2 regions of the Vibrio sp. TH_r3 genome follow, and region 1 is predicted to be linked to the other one. Evidence: predicted binding sites of a transcription regulator. Region 1 holds the regulator's gene; the other holds the start of a gene.
What was found. The regulator MetJ, encoded in region 1, represses methionine synthesis genes. The targets are predictions, from matches to a motif close to TTAGACNTNTANANGTCTAA.
Positions count from the first base shown of each region.

Region 1 (10,752 bases):
TCAGTTTGGAACCGGATTTGTCAGTTGCATCAAATGAAATTTCATCCATTAGACGTTCCATCACGGTATGCAATCGTCGAGCACCGATGTTTTCGGTTGTTTCGTTCACTCGCCATGCGGCTTCTGCAATTTGACTGATACCATCTTCCGTAAATTCAATATCGACATTTTCGGTATTTAACAAAGCGATATACTGCTCAGTTAATGAGGCTTTAGGTTCGGTTAAAATACGCTTAAAGTCATCACTAGAAAGCGCTTCTAATTCGACACGAATAGGAAGACGACCTTGTAGTTCTGGTATTAAATCTGATGGTTTCGACACTTGGAAAGCACCTGAGGTAATAAACAAAATATGGTCCGTTCTTACCATGCCATGTTTGGTCGAAACAGTGCTACCTTCAATTAGAGGCAATAAATCACGCTGTACGCCTTCACGAGATACATCGGGACCAGAACTCTCTCCACGTTTACAGATTTTATCTATTTCATCAATAAATACGATGCCATGGTTTTCTGCGTTGTAAATAGCTTGTTCTTTGAGTTCTTCTTGATTAACCAGTTTAGCCGCTTCTTCTTCAATTAAAGCTTTGAAAGCGTCTTTGATTTTCAGTTTACGACTTTTTTTAGTGTTGCCTGCCAAATTTTGGAACATACCTTGTAGCTGATTGGTCATTTCTTCCATGCCTGGAGGCGCCATAATTTCAACGCCCATTTGTGGGGCCGCTACATCAATATCTATCTCTTTGTCATCTAATTTGCCTTCGCGTAATTTCTTACGGAAAATTTGGCGAGTATTCGAGCTGTCTTCTTGTTTATCATGCTCTCCCCAACCTTCTTTTGGTGGTGGTAGCAAGGCATCCAAAATACGCTCTTCAGCTTGCTCTTCAGCTCGATATTTAACTTTTTCGGTTGCTTGCTGGTGAGTCATTTTTATCGAAAGATCAGTAAGATCACGAATAATGGTTTCTACTTCTTTACCTACATACCCTACTTCTGTGAATTTAGTGGCTTCCACTTTAATAAAAGGCGCATTAGCTAATTTGGCTAATCGGCGAGCAATTTCAGTTTTACCTACACCTGTTGGCCCTATCATTAGAATATTTTTAGGCGTCACTTCTACGCGTAAGCTTTCTTCTAGTTGCATGCGACGCCAGCGATTACGTAGAGCAATGGCAACAGAGCGCTTGGCTTTATCTTGACCGATAATGTGGCGATTTAATTCGTGAACAATTTCACGAGGTGTCATTTCCGACATAGATTCATTCCTCAATTATGAGCTGAGAATTATAATTCTTCAATTGTGTGGTGATGGTTAGTAAATACACAAATATCACCAGCAATGTTGAGTGATTTTTCTGCAATTTCGCGTGCTTCTAATTCGGTATTTTCAAGCAGTGCAGTCGCTGCTGCCTGAGCAAAATTACCACCTGATCCGATCGCAATGAGATCGTTTTCTGGCTGAACGACATCGCCATTACCAGTGATAATCAAAGAAGCAGTATGATCCGCCACAGCGAGAATAGCTTCTAATTTGCGAAGCGCACGATCGCTGCGCCAATCTTTGGCTAATTCAACCGCCGCTTTAGTTAGATGACCTTGATGCATTTGCAGTTTGCTTTCGAAGCGCTCAAACAAGGTAAAGGCATCGGCGGTTCCGCCAGCAAAACCGGCAATAACTTGATCGTTATATAAACGACGTACTTTTTTTGCGTTGCCCTTCATTACCGTGTTGCCAAGAGATACTTGTCCATCACCAGCGATAACAACTTTATTATTTCGGCGTACAGATACAATGGTAGTCACGAGATTAGCCTCTTTGTCTTATTTTACTAGTGAGATAGCGAATATATGAGGATAACTTTGCTGAAATTCAAGGATGAAAAAAGCGAGATAGATAACTATCTCGCTTTTATGTTGTAATCTACTTTATATAACTACCAGTGATAGTGTTGTTGCGGCGTATTAATGAGTCAGTCGTCATTAGGAGAATATAGCAACATTATAATTAACAAAATGCTACTGCGCGTCTTTCCAAATCGCACAAGGTTCAATTTTCGCTCGTTGTAGAACGTGTTTGTCTTTTTCTGCATCCCGTTTAAATTTATAAGGACCTAAGACTACTTTATACCAACTGCTGCCTTCTTTTTTACGAATTTTACTGTTTATCCCTTGGAAGGCGATATTGACTTTACGTTCTTCTGCTTGGCTTAGCGTTTTAAATGCACCGCATTGCATTATGTAAGGCACTTCAGAGATAACTTGTTGTTTGGCTTCTATTTTTATTTCTTTATTCGGCAGGGTTTTTACATAATCCCACTCTTCTTTTGGTGGAGTTGGTAAAGCTGTTGTTTTTTTAGTAGTAGGTTTTGATTGTGCTTTTTCAACCACAACTGGTGTTGGTTCTGGGTCATTATTAAGAATATAAAGACCATAACCAAATCCTGATGCTAACAAAATGGCCAACAAGCCAGCTTTCCACGGTTTTTTAGTGGTTGTTTTTTTTCTGTTAGTACTTTTACGAGAACCTTGTCCTCGTTTAACGTAATCTCTATTGGCCATAATATATCAGCTAGTTTTTAATGGTGATATGTTATCTAGATTGTGTTTGGAAGACAATCTAGAGATGAAAAACGGCACCAGAAGTACCGTTTTTAAATAAAAAATGTCCATTATATTGCAGTTAATTTTAGCGCATTAAGCTTTGGGTGGAGCAACGCTATTTCTAACGACTAATTGAGTTTCGAGTAATCGTGAGCCCGCTCGGACATCTCGACCTTTCAAGAGTTCCAGCATCATTAACATCGCTTGTCTGCCTATTTCATATCTAGGTTGTGAAACGGTGGTTAAAGGTGGATCACAGTATTGTGAAAATTGGATATCGTCAAAACCGACCAGCGAGATATCTTGTGGAACACGTAAGCCGAGTTTTTTCGCTTCCTGAATCGCACCAATAGCCATAGTGTCATTATGACAAAAAATGGCAGTAGGGATGTCGGGTAAGGATAATAATTTCCTAAGTGCTTTTGCACCACCTTCAAAGGAAAAGTTACTGGAAGTACAGTAAGCAGTATTTAGTGCAATGCCAGCCCGACGTAAGGCTTGTTGGTATCCTTGATGTCTAAATTTACATAATGCAGACTCTTCTGGACCAGATATCTGCGCTATTTTTTTATGACCCATTTGAGTTAAGTAGTTAACGGCTTCGAAAGCGGAAGTTAAGTTATCAATGTGAACTGTTGGTAGTTCTAACTCTGGAGCGTATTCGCATGCCATAACAAGAGGAGGAAGATTTTTTTGCTCGGGTTTACTTACATCGAAAGGTAAATCTGTGCCAAGTAATAGCATGCCATCAGCTTGTTTAGTAAAGACAAGATTGACGAAAGAGCTTTCTCTTTTCTGTTGCATACCACTATCACCTAACAGAACCAAATAACCGTGTTCTGTTGCTGCGTCTTCAATGCCACGAATGATCTCGGTGAAATAGGGGTCACATATATCGGGCACGATGGTGACAATGGTCTTAGACTCATTTCTACGTAGATTTCGAGCCAAAGAGTTGGGGGAATATCCAGCTTCGAGTACAGCGTCTTCTACACGTTTGCGAGTTGATGCAGACACCTTTTCAGGGTTCATTAAAGCTCGAGAAACCGTAGCCGTAGAAACACCGGCAAGCTGGGCAACATCCTTCATTGTCGCCATAAAAATAACCTCTATATCCTAAATTATAACAATTTGTTATGTAATTACATGACTATACTCTAAGTGTATTGCTTTAGAGATATCTAGTTTACGGGTAAAGTAACAAAATTTACATAACTTATGTGATTGTAGTCACAATGGAGAAGATAAAAAAGCCTTAATTATTCACTTGGCTAATGATTAGCTTAAATCTTGCGGTTCTATATCGATAGACCAACGTACTTTTTTAGCAAGTGGTAACAGTTGTAACATGGGTTTTGAGCTGTGAAGTATTTTTTGCATGGTGCTTCGATGAGGGGTTTGTAAAAGCAACTGCCATCTTGATTTTCCTGCTCTTTTAGCCATTGGAGCAGGTGTAGGACCCATTACAATAGACAAATCATCAAACATCGGGTTTGATTCAAGTGTCTGTTTTACTTGTCGCAAAAAATTTTCTACTAACTCACTGTTATTGGCTTCTGCTCTAAATAGAGTTAAGTAAGTAAACGGTGGTAGCTTTGCGTATTTTCTTTCTTGCAAGGCGGTTTGTGCGAAGTGGTGGTAATCTTTATACAACAGCGCTTGCAATAAAGGATGCTCAGGATGATGAGTTTGTAATAGTACTTCTCCGGGTTTACTGGCTCGTCCTGAACGACCGGCTACCTGAATAAAAAGCTGAGCTAGGCGTTCAGATGCACGAAAATCACTACTAAACAAAGAGCCATCCACATCAAGCAAACCAACTAAAGTAACATCAGGAAAGTGGTGTCCTTTGGCGAGCATCTGTGTGCCAATCAATATTTGATATTCATTCTTTCTAATGGATTCTAATGCGGCTTCTAATGAACCTTTTTTTCTGGTGCTATCTCGATCTATTCGTAAGGTTTTATATTCAGGAAATAAACTCGCTAGCTGCTGTTCTAGTTGCTCTGTACCCACGCCGACAGTGACTAATTGCATTGAACCACAGCTTTGGCATTGTTGCACGACAGTATGCTGAGAGCCGCAATGATGGCATCGCATTTCATTACTTTTTTGATGGTAAGTGTAGTAAGCGTCACATCGTTTGCAGTCTGCTACCCACCCGCATTCATGGCACATTAGTGCAGGTGAAAACCCTCGCCGATTGAGGAATAACATCACCTGGTTACCTGCTTGCAAATGTTTGCGCATTTCAGCTATAAGCGGAGCCGATAATCCTCCCTCTAAGTATAAGCCTTTTATATCAAGAACTTTATGCTGTGCAGCAACGGCATTTCCCGCTCGAGTGCTTAAAACTAGATGATGATATTTACCAGACAGAGCGTTATGTAAGCTTTCAAAACATGGAGTTGCGGAACCTAAAACAATGGGAATGTCTTGTTTATGCGCACGCATAATAGCTACGTCGCGAGCATGATAGCGTAAGCTATCTTGTTGCTTGTATGAGGCGTCATGTTCTTCGTCGACAATAATAATACCCAAGTCACTAAAAGGCGTGAGTAAAGCGGAACGAGTACCAATAATAATGCCGGCTTTTTTTTCTTTTGCCGATAGCCAAGCATTGAGTCTTTCTGTTTCATTTAAACTAGAATGGATGACTTCTACCGGAACATTAAAACGTTTTCTGAAACGATTTATGGTCTGTGGTGTTAACCCTATTTCTGGCACGAGAACGAGAGCTTGTTTACCAGCCTGAAGAATGGGTTTAATGATATTGAGGTAGACTTCGGTTTTTCCGGAACCAGTGACTCCATCAAGAAGATAACAGCCAAAGTGACCGTTACTATTAATGGTCGCAATTGCGACAGCTTGTTCTTGATTTAGCGTCGGTTTTTCATCGCTGTTTTCGATATGAATAGACCAACTCGAAGTAGCCGGTTTTTTTTCTACAGAGCAGATCCAACCTTTTTCATCCAGCGATTTTAACACAGTGGTTGTTACTTCTTGTGCAATCATTTGTTGATGAGATATTGGACCATTTTCAACCAAGTGCATTACTTTAGCTTGCTGAACGGCTCGACCGAATCCCGACATCAATTGGTTTTTACCTGCTTCGGTAATATGCCATTCGACTAAAGAAGCAAATTCTGCCGCTTTGCCTTTGCGTAGGGCAGTAGGCAGGGCATTAATCAATGTTTCACCAAGTGGATACTGATAAAACTTGCTGCACCAGTTAAGTAACGCATAAAGACTATCTGGCCAAATAGGTTTGTTATCTAAAACTTGTTTAATGCTTTTTAACTGTTCTAATGGAAAGTCTGATTGATGAACAATTGCAGTGACAATTCCAACTAAGGTTTGACGACCAAATGACACGCTGACTCTCCCACCAATCACAGGAAATTGGTGTGGTTGAATAAGATAATCAAACCGTTTATCTAGCGGGACAGGCAAGGCAACTTGAGCGATAGTTGGGCGCATAAGTGATCAAGATATCAGTACAGTTAAAAGAAGACCTAGTGTAGTTGATGCAACGAGTAATTACGAGTAGTGAACTTTTAGTTTATTGTCTGCAGAAGAGCCTAATTGGGTGAAGTAGAAATAGATTTCACAAGCTATTTTTACTTCACAATTGATATATTTGTTATTAGTAACTAAAATAATTGCAGAAAAAAGAGTCAAATCAGTTGATCCTTAGACTGTGTTTCATTAATATGCTCGGCCTTGACGGTATATCAATTTATACCATTTTTGTAAATACGTGTGGTGTTCGGCTTAGAATCGGATGGCGACACGGCCTATAATGAGGTTTTCCCATGAAAACAGGTATCCACCCAGAATACAAAGCAGTTAAAGCAACATGTTCTTGCGGTAACTCTTTCGAGTTTAACTCAACACTAGCAAAAGAAAGCATTCACCTAGACGTATGTGACAAATGTCACCCATTCTACACTGGTAAACAACGTATCGTTGATACTGGTGGTCGTGTTGATCGCTTCAACAAACGTTTTGGTGCACTATCTAGCAAGTAATTGCTACTGTGTTAACCCAAATTTAAAAGGACGCCCATGCGTCCTTTTTTGATCCTGCCAAGTTATAAATATTTTATCCAAATATCAATTAAGTCAAATCCTATCCTTTTTTAGAAAATTTAATGGTGTTAATGACTTTCTAAGTAGGAAGTTTTGTTGCGATCATTTACTATCATTAGCAATATTGAAAAATTAAATATCTTGCCTACTAATATTGGAATAAATTCTTATGTCCGAAGAGAACCTAGAATACGACTTTCGTCAACAAGCCCTTGATTATCACGCTCTTCCAACTCCCGGTAAAATTGCGGTTGCATTGACTACGCCAGCTGACTCTGCTGAAGATTTAGCACTTGCTTATAGCCCCGGCGTTGCAGAGCCTGTGCGTGAAATAGCACAAAACATCGACAATGTTTACAAATACACCGCAAAGGGGAATACGGTTGCTGTTATCTCTAATGGTACGGCTATTTTAGGTTTAGGTAACTTGGGACCTATGGCGTCTAAACCAGTTATGGAAGGTAAAGCGCTATTATTTAAGCGTTTTGCGGGACTTGATGCGATAGATATACAAGTGAAGCACCGTACAACGGAAGAGTTTGTTAATACCGTTGCTAGTATCGCTGATACATTTGGTGGTATCAATTTGGAAGATATTAAAGCACCTGAATGTTTTGAGATAGAGCGTCAATTAATTGAGCGATGCCAAGTTCCGGTTTTTCACGATGACCAACATGGTACAGCGATTGTGACAGCGGCAGGTATGCTTAACGCGATAGAACTACAAGGAAAAACCTTACAAGAAGCGATTATTGTTTGCCTCGGTGCAGGAGCTGCTGCCACGGCTTGTATGGAACTTTTGATAAAATGTGGTGCTCAACGAGAAAAAATTTATATGCTGGATCGCAAAGGTGTGATTCATACGCGTCGTGATGACTTGAATGAATACAAAAAAATGTTTGCTAATAATACCGATAAACGCACATTAGAGGACGTTATTGACGGCGCGGATTTGTTCCTTGGAGTTTCTGGTCCCGACTTGTTACCAGCCGATGCGCTTAAATTGATGGCAGATAAACCGGTGGTGTTTGCTTGTTCTAACCCTGATCCAGAGATTAAACCGGAGACGGCTCATCAAGTAAGAAACGATCTTATTATGGGAACTGGCCGTTCGGATTACCCGAACCAAGTAAATAACGTTATCTGTTTTCCCTTTATTTTCCGTGGCGCTTTAGATGTTAGAGCCAGTGAAATTAATATTGAAATGAAATTGGCTGCAGTTGAAGCGATTCGTCAGTTAACTAAAGAACCGGTTCCCGCCGAAGTACTTGAAGCCGCTGGTGTAGAGGCATTAGAGTTTAGTAAAGAGTATATTATCCCTAAACCTATGGATCCTCGTTTACTACCTCGTGTTGCCAAAGCGGTGGCTATTGCGGCAGTAGAGTCTGGAGTAGCAAGAGTGGAATTACCTGAACACTATATGGACTAATATGCCATTTAGGCAGCGGTAATCGCCATCTACTATCCTAAACTCAACTAGGATAGTAGATGACAAAATTATTCTTATTCTTCATCAAATGCTTCAAATTCTATGCCCATTTCCGTCATTAATCGTTTAACTTCAGTTGGAATATCATCAGGGCGATCTTTTCTTAAATCTTCATCTGTCGGTAATGGTTGGTCTGTATAAGCATGTAAAAATGCTTCACATAACAACTCACTATTGGTTGCATGTCGTAAATTATTTATTTGGCGACGTGTACGTTCATCGGTCAAAATTTTTAGAACTTTCAGAGGGATGGATACAGTTATTTTTTTTACTTGTTCGCTTTTTTTACCGTGCTCTGCGTATGGACTTATATATTCGCCATTCCAATCAGCCATTACTCACCTTTATAAAAATAGTCATAAAATATTTATGGGTTAGAATTCTAGCGGGATTTACCTCTATAAGCAAAGACATATAGACGTCTAGAAGTGTTGACGTCTTTGTAAACTGACAGTAAAGTGTGCGGATATGTTTCAAATCTCGATATTCAAGTATAGTATTTCGATATTCAGGTATAGTTAGCAGATAGCCAAATCACAGCCTGAAACCTGATAAAGGAAAGCAAGCACATGACACAAAGGAAACCTGCGACTATTGCTGTTCGCACTGGAATTGAATCTGACTCTCAGTATCAAGCCGTCGTCCCTCCAATTTATCTTTCGACCAATTATAGTTTTCCTAACTTTGGTGACGTCCCTAAATACGATTATACCCGATCCGGCAACCCGAATCGAAACATGTTAGAGCAAGCGCTTTCTGAATTAGAATCTGGTGCAGGTGCGGTGGTGACTAATTGTGGAACCTCTGCATTGAACTTATGGGTATCGGCTTTTATTGGGCCAAATGATCTGATTGTGGCACCAAATGATTGTTATGGTGGCACGTATCGTTTATTCAATACTAGGGCTCAGAAAGGCGATTTTTCGGTTTTGTTTATTGATCAATCAGATCAAGCCGCGTTAGATGCGGCGTTAGCTAAAAACCCCAAATTAGTGCTGCTAGAAACGCCATCTAATCCATTAGTTAGAGTGGTCGATGTACAAGAAACCTGTAAAAAAGCACATGCAGTTGGGGCATTAGTCGCCGTGGATAATACCTTTATGACACCCATATACCAAAAGCCATTAGAGTTGGGTGCGGATTTTGTTATCCATTCTACAACCAAATATATTAATGGTCATTCCGATGTAATTGGCGGTGTGATTGTAACCAAAACCGAACAACATGCAGAAGAATTGGCGTGGTGGGGCAATTGTATTGGGGCAACGGGGACGCCTTTTGATAGCTATATGACATTGCGAGGTATTCGAACCTTGGGGGCAAGAATGCGAATACATGAGGAAAGCTCGCGAGAGATTTTACATTATTTAGCGAAGCAAGATCGAGTTGGTACTATTTATCACCCAAGTTTGGCTGATCATCCTGGCCATGAAATAGCCAAAAAACAACAATCCGGTTTTGGTTCAATGCTAAGTTTTGAATTTAATGGCTCTATGGATGAGTTAAAAATTTTTGTTGGGGCGCTGAAATTATTCTCTCTAGCAGAATCTCTAGGGGGAGTGGAAAGCCTTATTTGTCACCCTGCTACGATGACTCATCGAGCAATGGGCGAGGAAGCCCTTCAACAAGCTGGTATCGCTCAAACATTGCTTCGATTATCGGTAGGGCTAGAAGATAGCCGAGATTTAATAGAAGATTTAGATAATGCTTTTAAAGAAGTTCAGGAGAAAGCGTAAATGACAGGTAAGCGTCAGCTGCATAAATTCGGTGGGAGCAGTCTTGCGAACCCTGAGTGCTATAAGCGTGTGGCGAACATTCTTTCCGAATATTCACAACATGAAGATTTAATTGTCGTTTCTGCGGCCGGTGATACGACCAATCGACTGCTGGAATGGTTAAGTGCTCTAAATAAAGATGGAAGAACGGCGCATGAATTACTTATGCAGTTGCGCCAATATCAATCGGATTTAATTGAACAGTTACTTGATGAACCCGATGAATTATTAGCTGTGTTGCATTCAGAGTTTTCTGCTTTAGGTGATATGCAAATTCCACTCACTCATCAACAAGAAGCGAGTGTACTTGGGCATGGTGAAGTTTGGTCCGCTAGATTATTAGCGCAGCTACTTAGCCAAGAAACAATGCTTTCTGTAGCCATCGATTCACGAGATTTTTTGCGAGCAGATTTAGGTACTCAACCAGAAATTGACCGTTCACGCTCTCGGCCTTTACTCAAAGATGTTATGGTTCAGCACCCACAATATCGATTAGTTATTACTGGTTTTATGGCCAAAAATAGTGCTGATGATACGGTATTATTGGGGCGTAATGGTTCGGATTATTCAGCCACAATGATTGGTGCTTTGGCTGATGTGAGCCGAGTGACAATTTGGAGCGATGTTAGTGGCGTATATAGTGCTGATCCACGTAAGGTGAATGACGCTTGTTTATTGCCTTTATTAAGGCTTGACGAAGCCAGTGAACTTGCTCGCCTAGCAGCCCCTGTTTTGCACAGTAGAACCTTACAACCAGTTGCTCAAAGTGCTATGGATTTAGAACTGCGATGCAGTT
Region 1 covers NZ_JAWMPW010000017.1:36,051-46,802, reverse strand. The annotation lists gene hslU (HslU--HslV peptidase ATPase subunit) at 1-1,255, opposite strand, end outside; gene hslV (ATP-dependent protease subunit HslV) at 1,285-1,803, opposite strand; gene R3X26_RS13725 (SPOR domain-containing protein) at 2,017-2,559, opposite strand; gene cytR (DNA-binding transcriptional regulator CytR) at 2,695-3,699, opposite strand; gene priA (primosomal protein N') at 3,880-6,081, opposite strand; gene rpmE (50S ribosomal protein L31) at 6,417-6,632, shown strand; gene R3X26_RS13705 (malic enzyme-like NAD(P)-binding protein) at 6,862-8,121, shown strand; gene metJ (met regulon transcriptional regulator MetJ) at 8,196-8,516, opposite strand; gene R3X26_RS13695 (O-succinylhomoserine (thiol)-lyase) at 8,751-9,917, shown strand; gene R3X26_RS13690 (bifunctional aspartate kinase/homoserine dehydrogenase II) at 9,918-10,752, shown strand, end outside.

Region 2 (10,752 bases), on a different contig from region 1:
TGTTATTGATATAGGCCCAGGGGCTGGCATCCATGGTGGTCATGTAGTAGCAGAAGGCACTATGCAACAAATTATTGATACACCAGAATCACTTACTGGTCAGTACCTTAGTGGTGTAAAAGAGATAAGTATTCCTCAAAAGAGAACGCCTAAAGATCCGAAAAAAACAGTCGAGCTTATTGGGGCTTCGGGTAACAATCTTAAAGAGGTAACCCTTTCATTGCCTGTCGGTTTATTTACTTGTATCACAGGTGTGTCTGGATCGGGTAAATCTACCTTAATTAACGATACCTTTTATAAAATCGCACAAACCTATCTAAATGGTGCGACAACCGTAGAGCCTGCTGCTTACAAAAAAATTAATGGTTTACAACACTTCGATAAAGTAATCGATATCAATCAGAGCCCTATAGGACGAACTCCTCGTTCAAACCCAGCCACCTACACAGGGATTTTCACACCAATTCGAGAATTGTTTGCAGGTACACAAGAAGCCCGTTCAAGAGGTTATAAACCAGGCCGATTTAGCTTTAATGTTCGCGGAGGACGTTGTGAAGCATGTCAGGGGGATGGTGTTATAAAAGTAGAAATGCATTTTCTTCCAGATGTTTATGTTCCGTGTGATATCTGTAAAGGAAAGCGTTATAACCGTGAAACGTTAGAAGTTCGCTACAAAGGAAAATCTATTGATGAGGTTCTACAGATGACGGTGGAGGATGCTAGAGAGTATTTTGCACCAGTTCCTGTTATTGCTAGAAAATTACAAACGTTGATCGATGTAGGTTTGTCTTATATCCGTTTGGGCCAAGCGGCTACAACACTGTCTGGAGGAGAAGCTCAAAGAGTGAAACTTGCCAAAGAGCTCTCTAAACGCGATACCGGTCAAACTCTTTATATATTAGACGAACCTACTACAGGCTTACATTTTCACGATATACAACAACTACTGACGGTATTACATAGGTTGAGAGATCATGGCAACACTGTAGTTGTTATTGAGCATAATTTAGATGTAGTAAAAACGGCTGATTGGGTCGTTGATCTTGGGCCAGAAGGTGGACAAGGTGGAGGTGAAATTATAGCTGAAGGAACACCAGAAGAGGTGGCTAAGGTAAAAGGATCGCATACTGCTAGATTCTTGAAACCAATGCTCAAAGCAAAAAAAAATAGTAATAGCGGTAACTTATCTTAATTTTGCAATCTCATTTGTCTTACTAAATTCGAAGCAGGGTTGCAAAATTTTTAATTGTTTCAACAAACACATAGCTAAAGTTAATCCTCTCTAGGTTGTAATAAGAAAAAAAGGTAAAGTATAAAAACGAGCTTTGCTCGTTTTTATACTTAGGGATGTAATAATGGCAATCATTCATCTTAGTGGTACAAAATTAGCGCCACGCAAAGCTAAAGCACCACTAAACCGAAAATTCATGTATTCAGTTGGCTTTGTCTTCCTCATAGCCATGCACTTATATATTCCTAATTTAGGTGGCGCAGGCTTAGCTCTTCCTTTTAATATTAGTACTTGGTTGTCACTGAGTTATGTTATTGCTATTGGTTTGTTCCATATGGCAAAAACTCGACAAGTACGTTATTCAAAACTTTCCATCGTTCTTTTTATTACTTGTATTTTTCTCACAATACCGATTTTTTATCCTTTACATAATGACTGGACCAGTTTCCTCCCTCGATTAATAGCTGTTTGGTCTGGATGGTTTTTTTTCTTAATACTTCAGCAGTTCCTTTTAAGTAATCAGCACAAGCAACGGTTACTTTGGTTTATTGTTATTGCAACAGCAATGCAAACTATATTGAGTTATTTGCAGTTATTTAGTTTATTGCCAAAAGACATTATTGGTTACAACGATTTCACTCAACTTCCATTTGGTGTTTTCCAACAATCCAGTGTTATGGTGAGTTTCCTATCAACGGGTGTCATTCTGTCTGGTTATCTGTTAGCAAGACAACAAAGAAAGTATGGTCAAAGAATCAGTCGCACTCTGTTTCTATATGTCTTACCTATTTTCACAGTGCCACAGCTGTTTTTACTTAGCCAAGGATTGGAATGGATTGGAGCCGCTATTGGTTTTCTCTTTGTAGTTGTTTATTTATATCGATTTTCTACTCCGCAAAGATTAGCTGGTTGGGTAGCGTTATCTGTTGCTGGTGCTGGATTAGGATTAATTTTATTTTCCACAATTGGAGGTTCAATATCCAATTCGGACACACCAGAAATATCCAAAACGATGTTATTCCCACAAACTATTGATATGCTTGTTGAAAAACCCTTTACAGGTTATGGCTATGGTCAAATTGAAACGGCATATGCATTATATACAGCGAGACAACATCAATTAAATCCTAATTACCCAGCAGGATACGGCCCTCTACAACATCCACAAAATGAAATTCTCTACTGGGGAATTGAGGGTGGAATTATTCCTATACTCGGTCTTATTTTTTCTTCCGCTATGGTGTTATTTAAAATCTATTCGGCCCGGAAAGGAACTCGATTAGCTATATTCAGTTTATTCATTCCAATCATTATTCATAGCCAGATAGGAATGCCTTTTTACTTATCAGCAATTCACTGGCTTATATTGATTATTCTGCTTTATTGGGTGGATCAAAGAACATCCAAATATCGAATCGTTTCATTTTCAACTATCAGCAGTATTGCTCTTAAAAATGTTGCGTTGATTGTACCTTTAGTGACCACGACTTGTATGGGATTAGCATTACAAGCTAATTTTACTTTGTATCGATTCGACAAGTCATATCCAAAAGATACCGCTATACTCTCACAAGTGATGGTTCCCTTCTCTGAGACAATTGAATTTAATTGGCAATTACGCAGTAATTTACTTAAACAAGGTCTAGTCAATAAAGACGAAGATTTAATTACCCAGTATATTAACTGGTCTGTTATCGCGATTAAAAATGCCCCAAAAGAAAAGTACTATCGACATTTAATTCTTGCTTATTTAGGCTTGGGAGAAATAAGTAAGGCTGAGCAAATCCGTTCGGAAGCAAGTTTTCTTTTCCCAAATAATGATTTTTCAATGTTAGATATTGAACCGATCATAAAACCAACGAAAACGGAACAAGATACGATAAACATCGACAAATAAAAGTTACGTGCTCTTTTTAGCTTAAAACATAAAAAGGTCGTGCGTTCGGTATAATTATCTATTTTAACAATTGACTTTTTCATAACAAAATCGTTCAATAAAAACCTCTAGTTTCTGGTGCTAGAACTTAGAGATATCATTTTATAGCGATGTAAAACGATATTGCCATTTAGAACAATATTTTACTTTATAACAGAAGAGGAGCATTGCCCAGGCAGCTGCTTTGTGGAGCCTCAACTCCAGTACAAAGCAATCAGGGGGAGCAATGCCGAGATGAAGATTCATTGAGTGTGAATATTCGTCGGTTGAGTAGGCTGAATCCTACCAATTGTCACCAAATTTCTTTTGGTGAAGAGCTTCTGAGGTCCGCATAGATAATTAATGCTTTTCCTCTGCTCTAGAAATCTCTCTTCAATATAACAAAAACAAACTGTTAATTTGACCATATACAGGGAGAAATGCCGTGAGCGCATTCAATGTAGCAAAATTTGGTGGAACAAGTGTTGCCAACTTCGAAGCCATGAGTCGTTGTGCCGAAATTATCGAGAATAATCCAAAAACCAAACTCCTCGTTAGTAGTGCTTGTTCTGGTGTAACCAATTTATTAGTAGAGCTTGCTAATGGTGTTCAAGACGATCAACGTCGCCAAACTATTATCAAACAACTTGAAGTAATTCATTATGCCATTACAGATCAACTTGCTGACCCAGATAAAACCAAACAAGCCGTCGCCTCATTATTAAAAAGTGTCGCGTCAGCAGCAGAAGCGGCCTCGTTTCAAAGCAGCGATAAGCTTACCGATCACATGGTCGCGTATGGTGAGCGTATGTCGACCCACATACTCACTCAAATATTAGTTGAACGAGGAGTAAATGCTGTTCGATTTAACATTCGCGAAATAATGAGAACCGATAGTTTTTTTGGTAAAGCAGAACCAGAACTAGGCACTATTTCAGAGCTCGCTAAAGAAAAACTCGTCCCTTTGTGTCAAAATCATGTTGTCGTCACTCAAGGCTTTATCGGTGCAGATAAAGAAGGAAATACCACAACATTTGGTCGAGGTGGAAGTGACTATAGCGCTGCACTTATCGCAGAGGCAGTAGCGGCTAAAGGCCTCGAAATTTGGACCGATGTTCCTGGAATTTATACAACCGATCCTAGAATTGCTGAAAAAGCCTCACCTATCGCTGAAATTAGTTTTAGTGAAGCCTCTGAAATGGCAAACTTTGGTGCCAAAATTCTACACCCTTCCACTTTAGTGCCCGCTCTTCGTCATGGCATCCCTGTATTTGTTGGCTCATCAAAAGCTCCAGAAAAAGGCGGAACTTGGATTCGGCAAGAGGTAGAGAGTTCCCCTCTATTTAGAGCTTTAGCATTGCGCAGTAATCAAACAATGGTTACGCTGCGTAGCCCAAATATGTTTCATGCTTATGGTTTTTTGGCTGAGGTCTTTAAAATTTTAGCCAAATACAAAATTTCTGTCGATCTCATTACTACATCAGAAGTGAGTGTTTCACTAACACTTGATCAAACCAATACCTCTGGTGGTGCGCCTGAACTACCGGCAGAAGTAAGAAAAGAATTGGAACAACTTTGTGTGGTAGAGGTTGAGCAAAACTTATGCTTGGTTGCTCTCATTGGCAATAATATGAGCCAATGTAAAGGCTATGCAAAAAAAGTATTTGGTACGTTAGAAGAGTTTAACTTGCGCATGATTTGCTATGGTGCAAGCCCACACAATTTATGTTTTTTAGTTCATTCAAATGACTCTAGAAAAGTCATTCAAAAATTACACCAAGAACTTTTTGAATGTTAGCGGTAAGTTTTTAAAATAATAGCCTCATACCGAGGTGTATTATGAAATGAGGTCAAGTACAACTTTATTTCTAGTGAGATAATCTTAAAAAAAGGCTTAGTTCTAACACTAAGCCTTTTCGTTCTCATTGCACTGGTTTAAATAAGAACTTAGTCTATATTTGGACCTAACCATTTTTCTGCTTCTAACACATCCCAGCCTTTTCTCTCTGCGTAATCTTCTACTTGGTCCTGTTGTATCTGAGCAATAGCAAAAAATCTAGAATCAGGGTGAGAAAAATACCAACCTGAAACTGACGCACCCGGCCACATAGCGTAACTTGAAGTCAACGACATACCAATTTTTTCCTCTACATCAAGAAGCTCCCACAGTGAGCCTTTTTCAGTATGCTCAGGACAAGCAGGATAACCAGGTGCAGGTCTGATTCCTTGGTATTTTTCTCGGATAAGATCTTCATTTGATAAATTTTCATCTGGCGCATACCCCCAAATTTCTGTACGCACTTTTTGATGTAAATATTCAGCAAACGCTTCAGCTAAACGGTCGGCGACCGCTTGAACCATGATAGCGTTGTAATCATCGCCTGCGGCTTTGTACTTATCGGCAAGCTCTCTTTCACCTATACCACCGGTAACAGCAAAACCACCAATCCAATCTTTTTTACCACTGGATTTAGGTGCAATGTAATCGCTTAAACAATAATTAAAGCCTTTCGGTTTTTCTGTCTGTTGGCGTAAATTATGAAGGACTTTTGCTACTTTAGTCCGAGATTCATCAGTATAAACTTCAATATCATCTCCAATACTGGCTGCAGGCAATAGCGCACAAATACCGCTGGCTTTAAGCAAACCTTCACGTTCAATTTTATCCAACCAAGCATTGGCATCATTGAATAACCGTTTCGCTTCTTCGCCTACCTCTTCATGTTCGAAAATTTTAGGATATTTACCCATCAGCGTCCAAGTCATAAAGAAAGGCGTCCAATCAATATAATCTCTTAAAGTTGCCACATCAAAATCTTCAAAAACATGAACACCTAATTTAGCTGGTACGGGTGGAGTGTAAGCTTGCCAATCAATATTAACCTTGTTATCTCTTGCTCTTTGTAAAGAAACTGGCTTCGTTCTTGGTTTTTTACGGGCATGTTGCTCACGAACGGTTACGTAGTCTTGTTGAAGTTTTTCAACAAATGCAGGTCGAAGCTCATCAGATAATAACGAAGAACACACACCCACTGCACGAGAAGCATTATTAACGTAAACCACTGGGCAACTATAATTTTGCTCTATCTTAACCGCTGTATGAGCTTTCGATGTAGTTGCACCACCAATCAGAAGAGGAAGGTCAAATCCTTGCCGTTCCATTTCCTTAGCGACATGTACCATTTCATCAAGTGAAGGTGTGATCAATCCTGATAGGCCAATAATATCGACCTTTTCTTCTTTAGCGACTTTAAGTATTTGCTCGCAAGAAACCATTACACCTAAATCAATGATCTCGTAGTTATTACACTGTAGAACCACCCCTACAATATTTTTACCTATATCGTGAACATCACCCTTTACTGTAGCAAGTAAGATTTTTCCGTTAGTGCTGCCCACTTGTTTTGACGCATTGATATAGGGTTCAAGGTGAGCAACGGCTTGCTTCATAACACGTGCAGACTTAACGACTTGAGGTAAGAACATCTTACCTTCACCAAACAAGTCACCTACTACATTCATCCCGTCCATCAACGGACCTTCAATAACGTGCAGAGGTTTCTCAGTATTCATTCTCGCTTCTTCAGTATCGTCTACAATAAATTCGGTGATACCTTTCACTAACGCGTGCTCTAGTCTTTTTTCTACCGGCCAACTACGCCACTCTAATGCAGAAGCATCATCTTCTTTACCGACCGCGTTTTCTCTATATTCATCTGCTATTTCTAACAGATTTTCAGTACCTTTATCGGTTCTATTTAGTACCACGTCTTCAACTGCTTCGCGCAGTTTCTCTGGGACATTATCATATATTTCCAGCTGACCAGCGTTAACAATACCCATGTCCATGCCATTCTTAAAACAGTGATAAAGAAAGACGGCATGTATAGCTTCACGCACATAGTTATTGCCTCGGAATGAAAACGATACATTAGAAACCCCACCCGATATCATCGCATGAGGAAGGTCACGTTTAATATCAGCAACGGCATTGATAAAGTCAACGGCATAATTATTGTGCTCATCGATACCGGTGGCAACAGCAAAAATATTAGGATCAAAGATAATATCTTCAGGCGGGAAACCAACTTCATCAACTAGAATTCGATAAGCTTCTGTACATATTTCGAGTTTACGCTCTCGTGTATCTGCTTGTCCGACTTCATCGAAAGCCATAACAATGACAGCGGCTCCATAACGACGAACTAGTTTTGCTTGCTGAACAAACTTTTCCTTACCTTCTTTTAACGAGATAGAGTTTACAATGCCTTTACCCTGGATGCATTTCAAGCCTGCCTCTATCACTTCCCATTTAGAAGAATCGACCATAATTGGTACTTTTGAAATTTCAGGTTCAGTTGCACATAGATTTAAAAAACGCACCATACACGCTTCGGAATCCAGCATTCCTTCATCCATATTAATATCGATAATTTGAGCGCCGTTTTCAACTTGCTGCCGAGCTACTTCTAAGGCTTCATCGTACAATTCTTCTCTGATCAAGCGTTTAAATCGTGCCGAACCAGTTACATTGGTTCGCTCACCCACGTTAATAAATAGTGAATCTTTATCAATAGTTACTGGCTCTAAACCAGAAAGACGACAGGCTATAGGAATATCTGGTAATACACGCGGTGGAACATCTTGTACAGCTAGTGACATTTGGCGAATATGTTCTGGTGTTGTACCACAACAGCCACCAACTAAATTAACGTAACCGCTTTGTGCCCATTCTGAAATATGCTCAGCCATATCTTCAGGAGAGAGATCATATTCACCAAAAGCATTGGGTAAACCTGCATTAGGATGAACAGAAACAAATGACTCTGAAATACGTGACATTTCGACAACATATTGCCTTAGTTCATCTGGGCCTAACGCACAGTTTAAACCAAATGAAATTGGCTTTACATGGCGTAGAGAATTGTAAAACGCTTCAGTCGTTTGACCTGATAATGTTCTCCCTGATGCATCAGTAATGGTTCCAGATATCATTATTGGTAGCGATATACCTAATTCTTCAAATACACCTTCTACAGCAAATGCACAGGCTTTAGCATTTAGGGTATCAAAAATAGTTTCAATCAGTATTAAATCAACGCCACCTTTGATAAGTGCTTTGGTTGATTCTGAATACGCTTCAACCAATTCGTCAAAATCAACATTACGAAAACCAGGATCATTAACATCAGGAGAAATAGAACAGGTACGGTTAGTCGGACCTAACACCCCTGCAACATAGCGAGGTTTCTCTGGCGTTTTTGCACTCCATTCGTCCGCAGCTGCTTTTGCTAATTTAGCAGCGGTGAAATTAATTTCTCCACTCAAGCTTTGCATATCATAATCGGCCATAGCAATACTGGTCGCATTGAACGTATTGGTCTCTAGGATATCTGCACCCGCTTCTAGATAATCACGATGAATATCTGCGATCAATTCAGGCTGAGTTAAAACTAAAAGGTCATTATTACCTTTTAAATCTGAATGCCAATCTGCAAAACGCTCTCCTCGATAATCTTTTTCCTCGAGTTTATGGTTTTGAATCATGGTGCCCATGCCACCATCAATGAGTAATATTCGCTGTTTTAGTTGTTGTTCTATTGTTTCTCGTAAATTACTTCCAGACACGTTTAAGCCTCAATATTTTTAACTTTGCAGACATCCTATCACAGAACGAGTAGAAATCTAGACGTCTAAAAAGAACTAAAATAGGATTTTGGTTAACCATCGGCCTTTAAAACAATTTTTTATTATCTATGTTGATAAAGTTGTCTTTTAGAACGAGAATTCACCTATCGAATACAAAAATTGGAACGATTTAATGAGTGTCTACAACACACTGTGCTTTTTAGCTGCTGCTGCAATGATGATCGCGTTTATCAACTCGAAATTTGGCAAGCTTCAAACTACGATAGCAATTACCGCAGGCGCGTTGGTTCTATCATTACTTATGATTATTGCAGGGCAAAACGGCTGGTTTGATCTAAATAATTTAGCGATAGAGACCATCGATAGTATTAATTTTGAAGATTTTCTATTAAAAGGGGTATTAGGCTTTTTACTTTTTGCCGGAGGCTTGGGTATAAACCTTAATAATATGAAAGACCAAAAATGGGAAATTACCCTGCTCGCGTTAGGTGCAACATTAGTCTCTACATTTTTGATTGGCTTTATGTTATTCGCAGTCATTAACTGGCTAGTTGGTGTGGAGTTTGCCTTAGTTTACTGTCTATTATTTGGTGCTCTCATTTCTCCAACTGACCCAATTGCTGTTCTTGCTATAGTAAAAAAACTCAACGCTCCTAAAAGAATATCTACTCAAATAGAGGGAGAGTCACTTTTTAATGACGGATTCGGTTTGGTTATTTTTGTAACACTTTTTACCATCGCTTTTGGCAACGAAACCCCAACCGTAGGATCTGTAACATTATTATTTTTACATGAAGCAATAGGGGGAATTATTTATGGAGCCGCACTTGGCTTACTATTCCATTACTTAATTAGTTCTACTGATGACCATTCTATGGAACTGTTATTGACTCTTGGAATACCGACTGCTGGTTATGTATTTTCCGACGTTATTCATGTATCAGGTCCTTTAGCCATGGTGATAGCGGGAATAATGATCGGCAACTGGACCAGACTAAAAGGTTTTTCAAAAGAGAGCGAGCACCACCTTGACCATTTTTGGGAGTTGATAGACGAATTTTTAAATGGCCTGTTATTTTTGTTAATTGGTTTATCAATGGTAACTTTTGAATTTCATTCTGAAGATTGGATTTTAATGGTTATATCTATCCCATTAGTTCTTGCTTGTCGTTACACGAGTGTTGCTTTGTCTTACACGCTATTTAATCGTTTTAGAAGTTATAACCCTTGGTCAGTTAGAATTTTGACGTGGGGTGGATTACGCGGAGGTTTAGCGCTTGCAATGGCGATGGCGGTTCCTGCTGGAATTTTGGTTGTGCCTAATAAGAATATTGATGTACGTGAAATTATCTTGGTAATGACCTACTCCGTCGTCGTATTCTCGATACTTATTCAGGGTTCGACTATCACATCGATGATCAATAAAGCAAAAAAGAGTGAACCTCAAGACTAATAATTAAGGGATGCTAAGTTAGCATCCCTTAATTTCAATCATCTTTAGTGAAGTATTCTTCTGAAAAATGCTCGAGGTCATAAGGGGTTTGTTGATAAACACAATAATTCAACCAATTTGAAAACAACAAATGGCCATGACTTCGCCAACTTGCAATCGGTACATTATCTGGATTATCGTTTGGATAATAATTAACGGGGATAGCCGGATCCATTCCTTCTGCTAAATCGCGTATATATTCATTGTGCAACGTATGAGATTCATACTCAGGATGACCGGTTACAAACACATTGCGCTTGTCTTTTGTCGCTGCAAGATAAACACCTGCAATATCTGACGTGGCAAGAATATCTAAATCTGTATGTGAATCTAAATACTCAGGAGAAAAATCAGCATAACGAGAATGAGGAGCTAAAAAAGTATCATCAAAGCCCCTTAAAACTGGGTGATATTTCTGTTGTATTTGATGGGTATAGACACCGGAAAGCTTCTCTTTACGGGTTT
Region 2 covers NZ_JAWMPW010000026.1:35,524-46,275, forward strand. The annotation lists gene uvrA (excinuclease ABC subunit UvrA) at 1-1,192, shown strand, start outside; gene R3X26_RS16265 (PglL family O-oligosaccharyltransferase) at 1,356-3,128, shown strand; lysine riboswitch at 3,317-3,495, shown strand; gene lysC (lysine-sensitive aspartokinase 3) at 3,592-4,944, shown strand; gene metH (methionine synthase) at 5,094-8,774, opposite strand; gene R3X26_RS16280 (sodium:proton antiporter) at 8,968-10,248, shown strand; gene metA (homoserine O-acetyltransferase MetA) at 10,283-10,752, opposite strand, start outside.
Region 2: the regulator MetJ is predicted to act here: its motif matches at 8,824-8,843, upstream of metH (methionine synthase).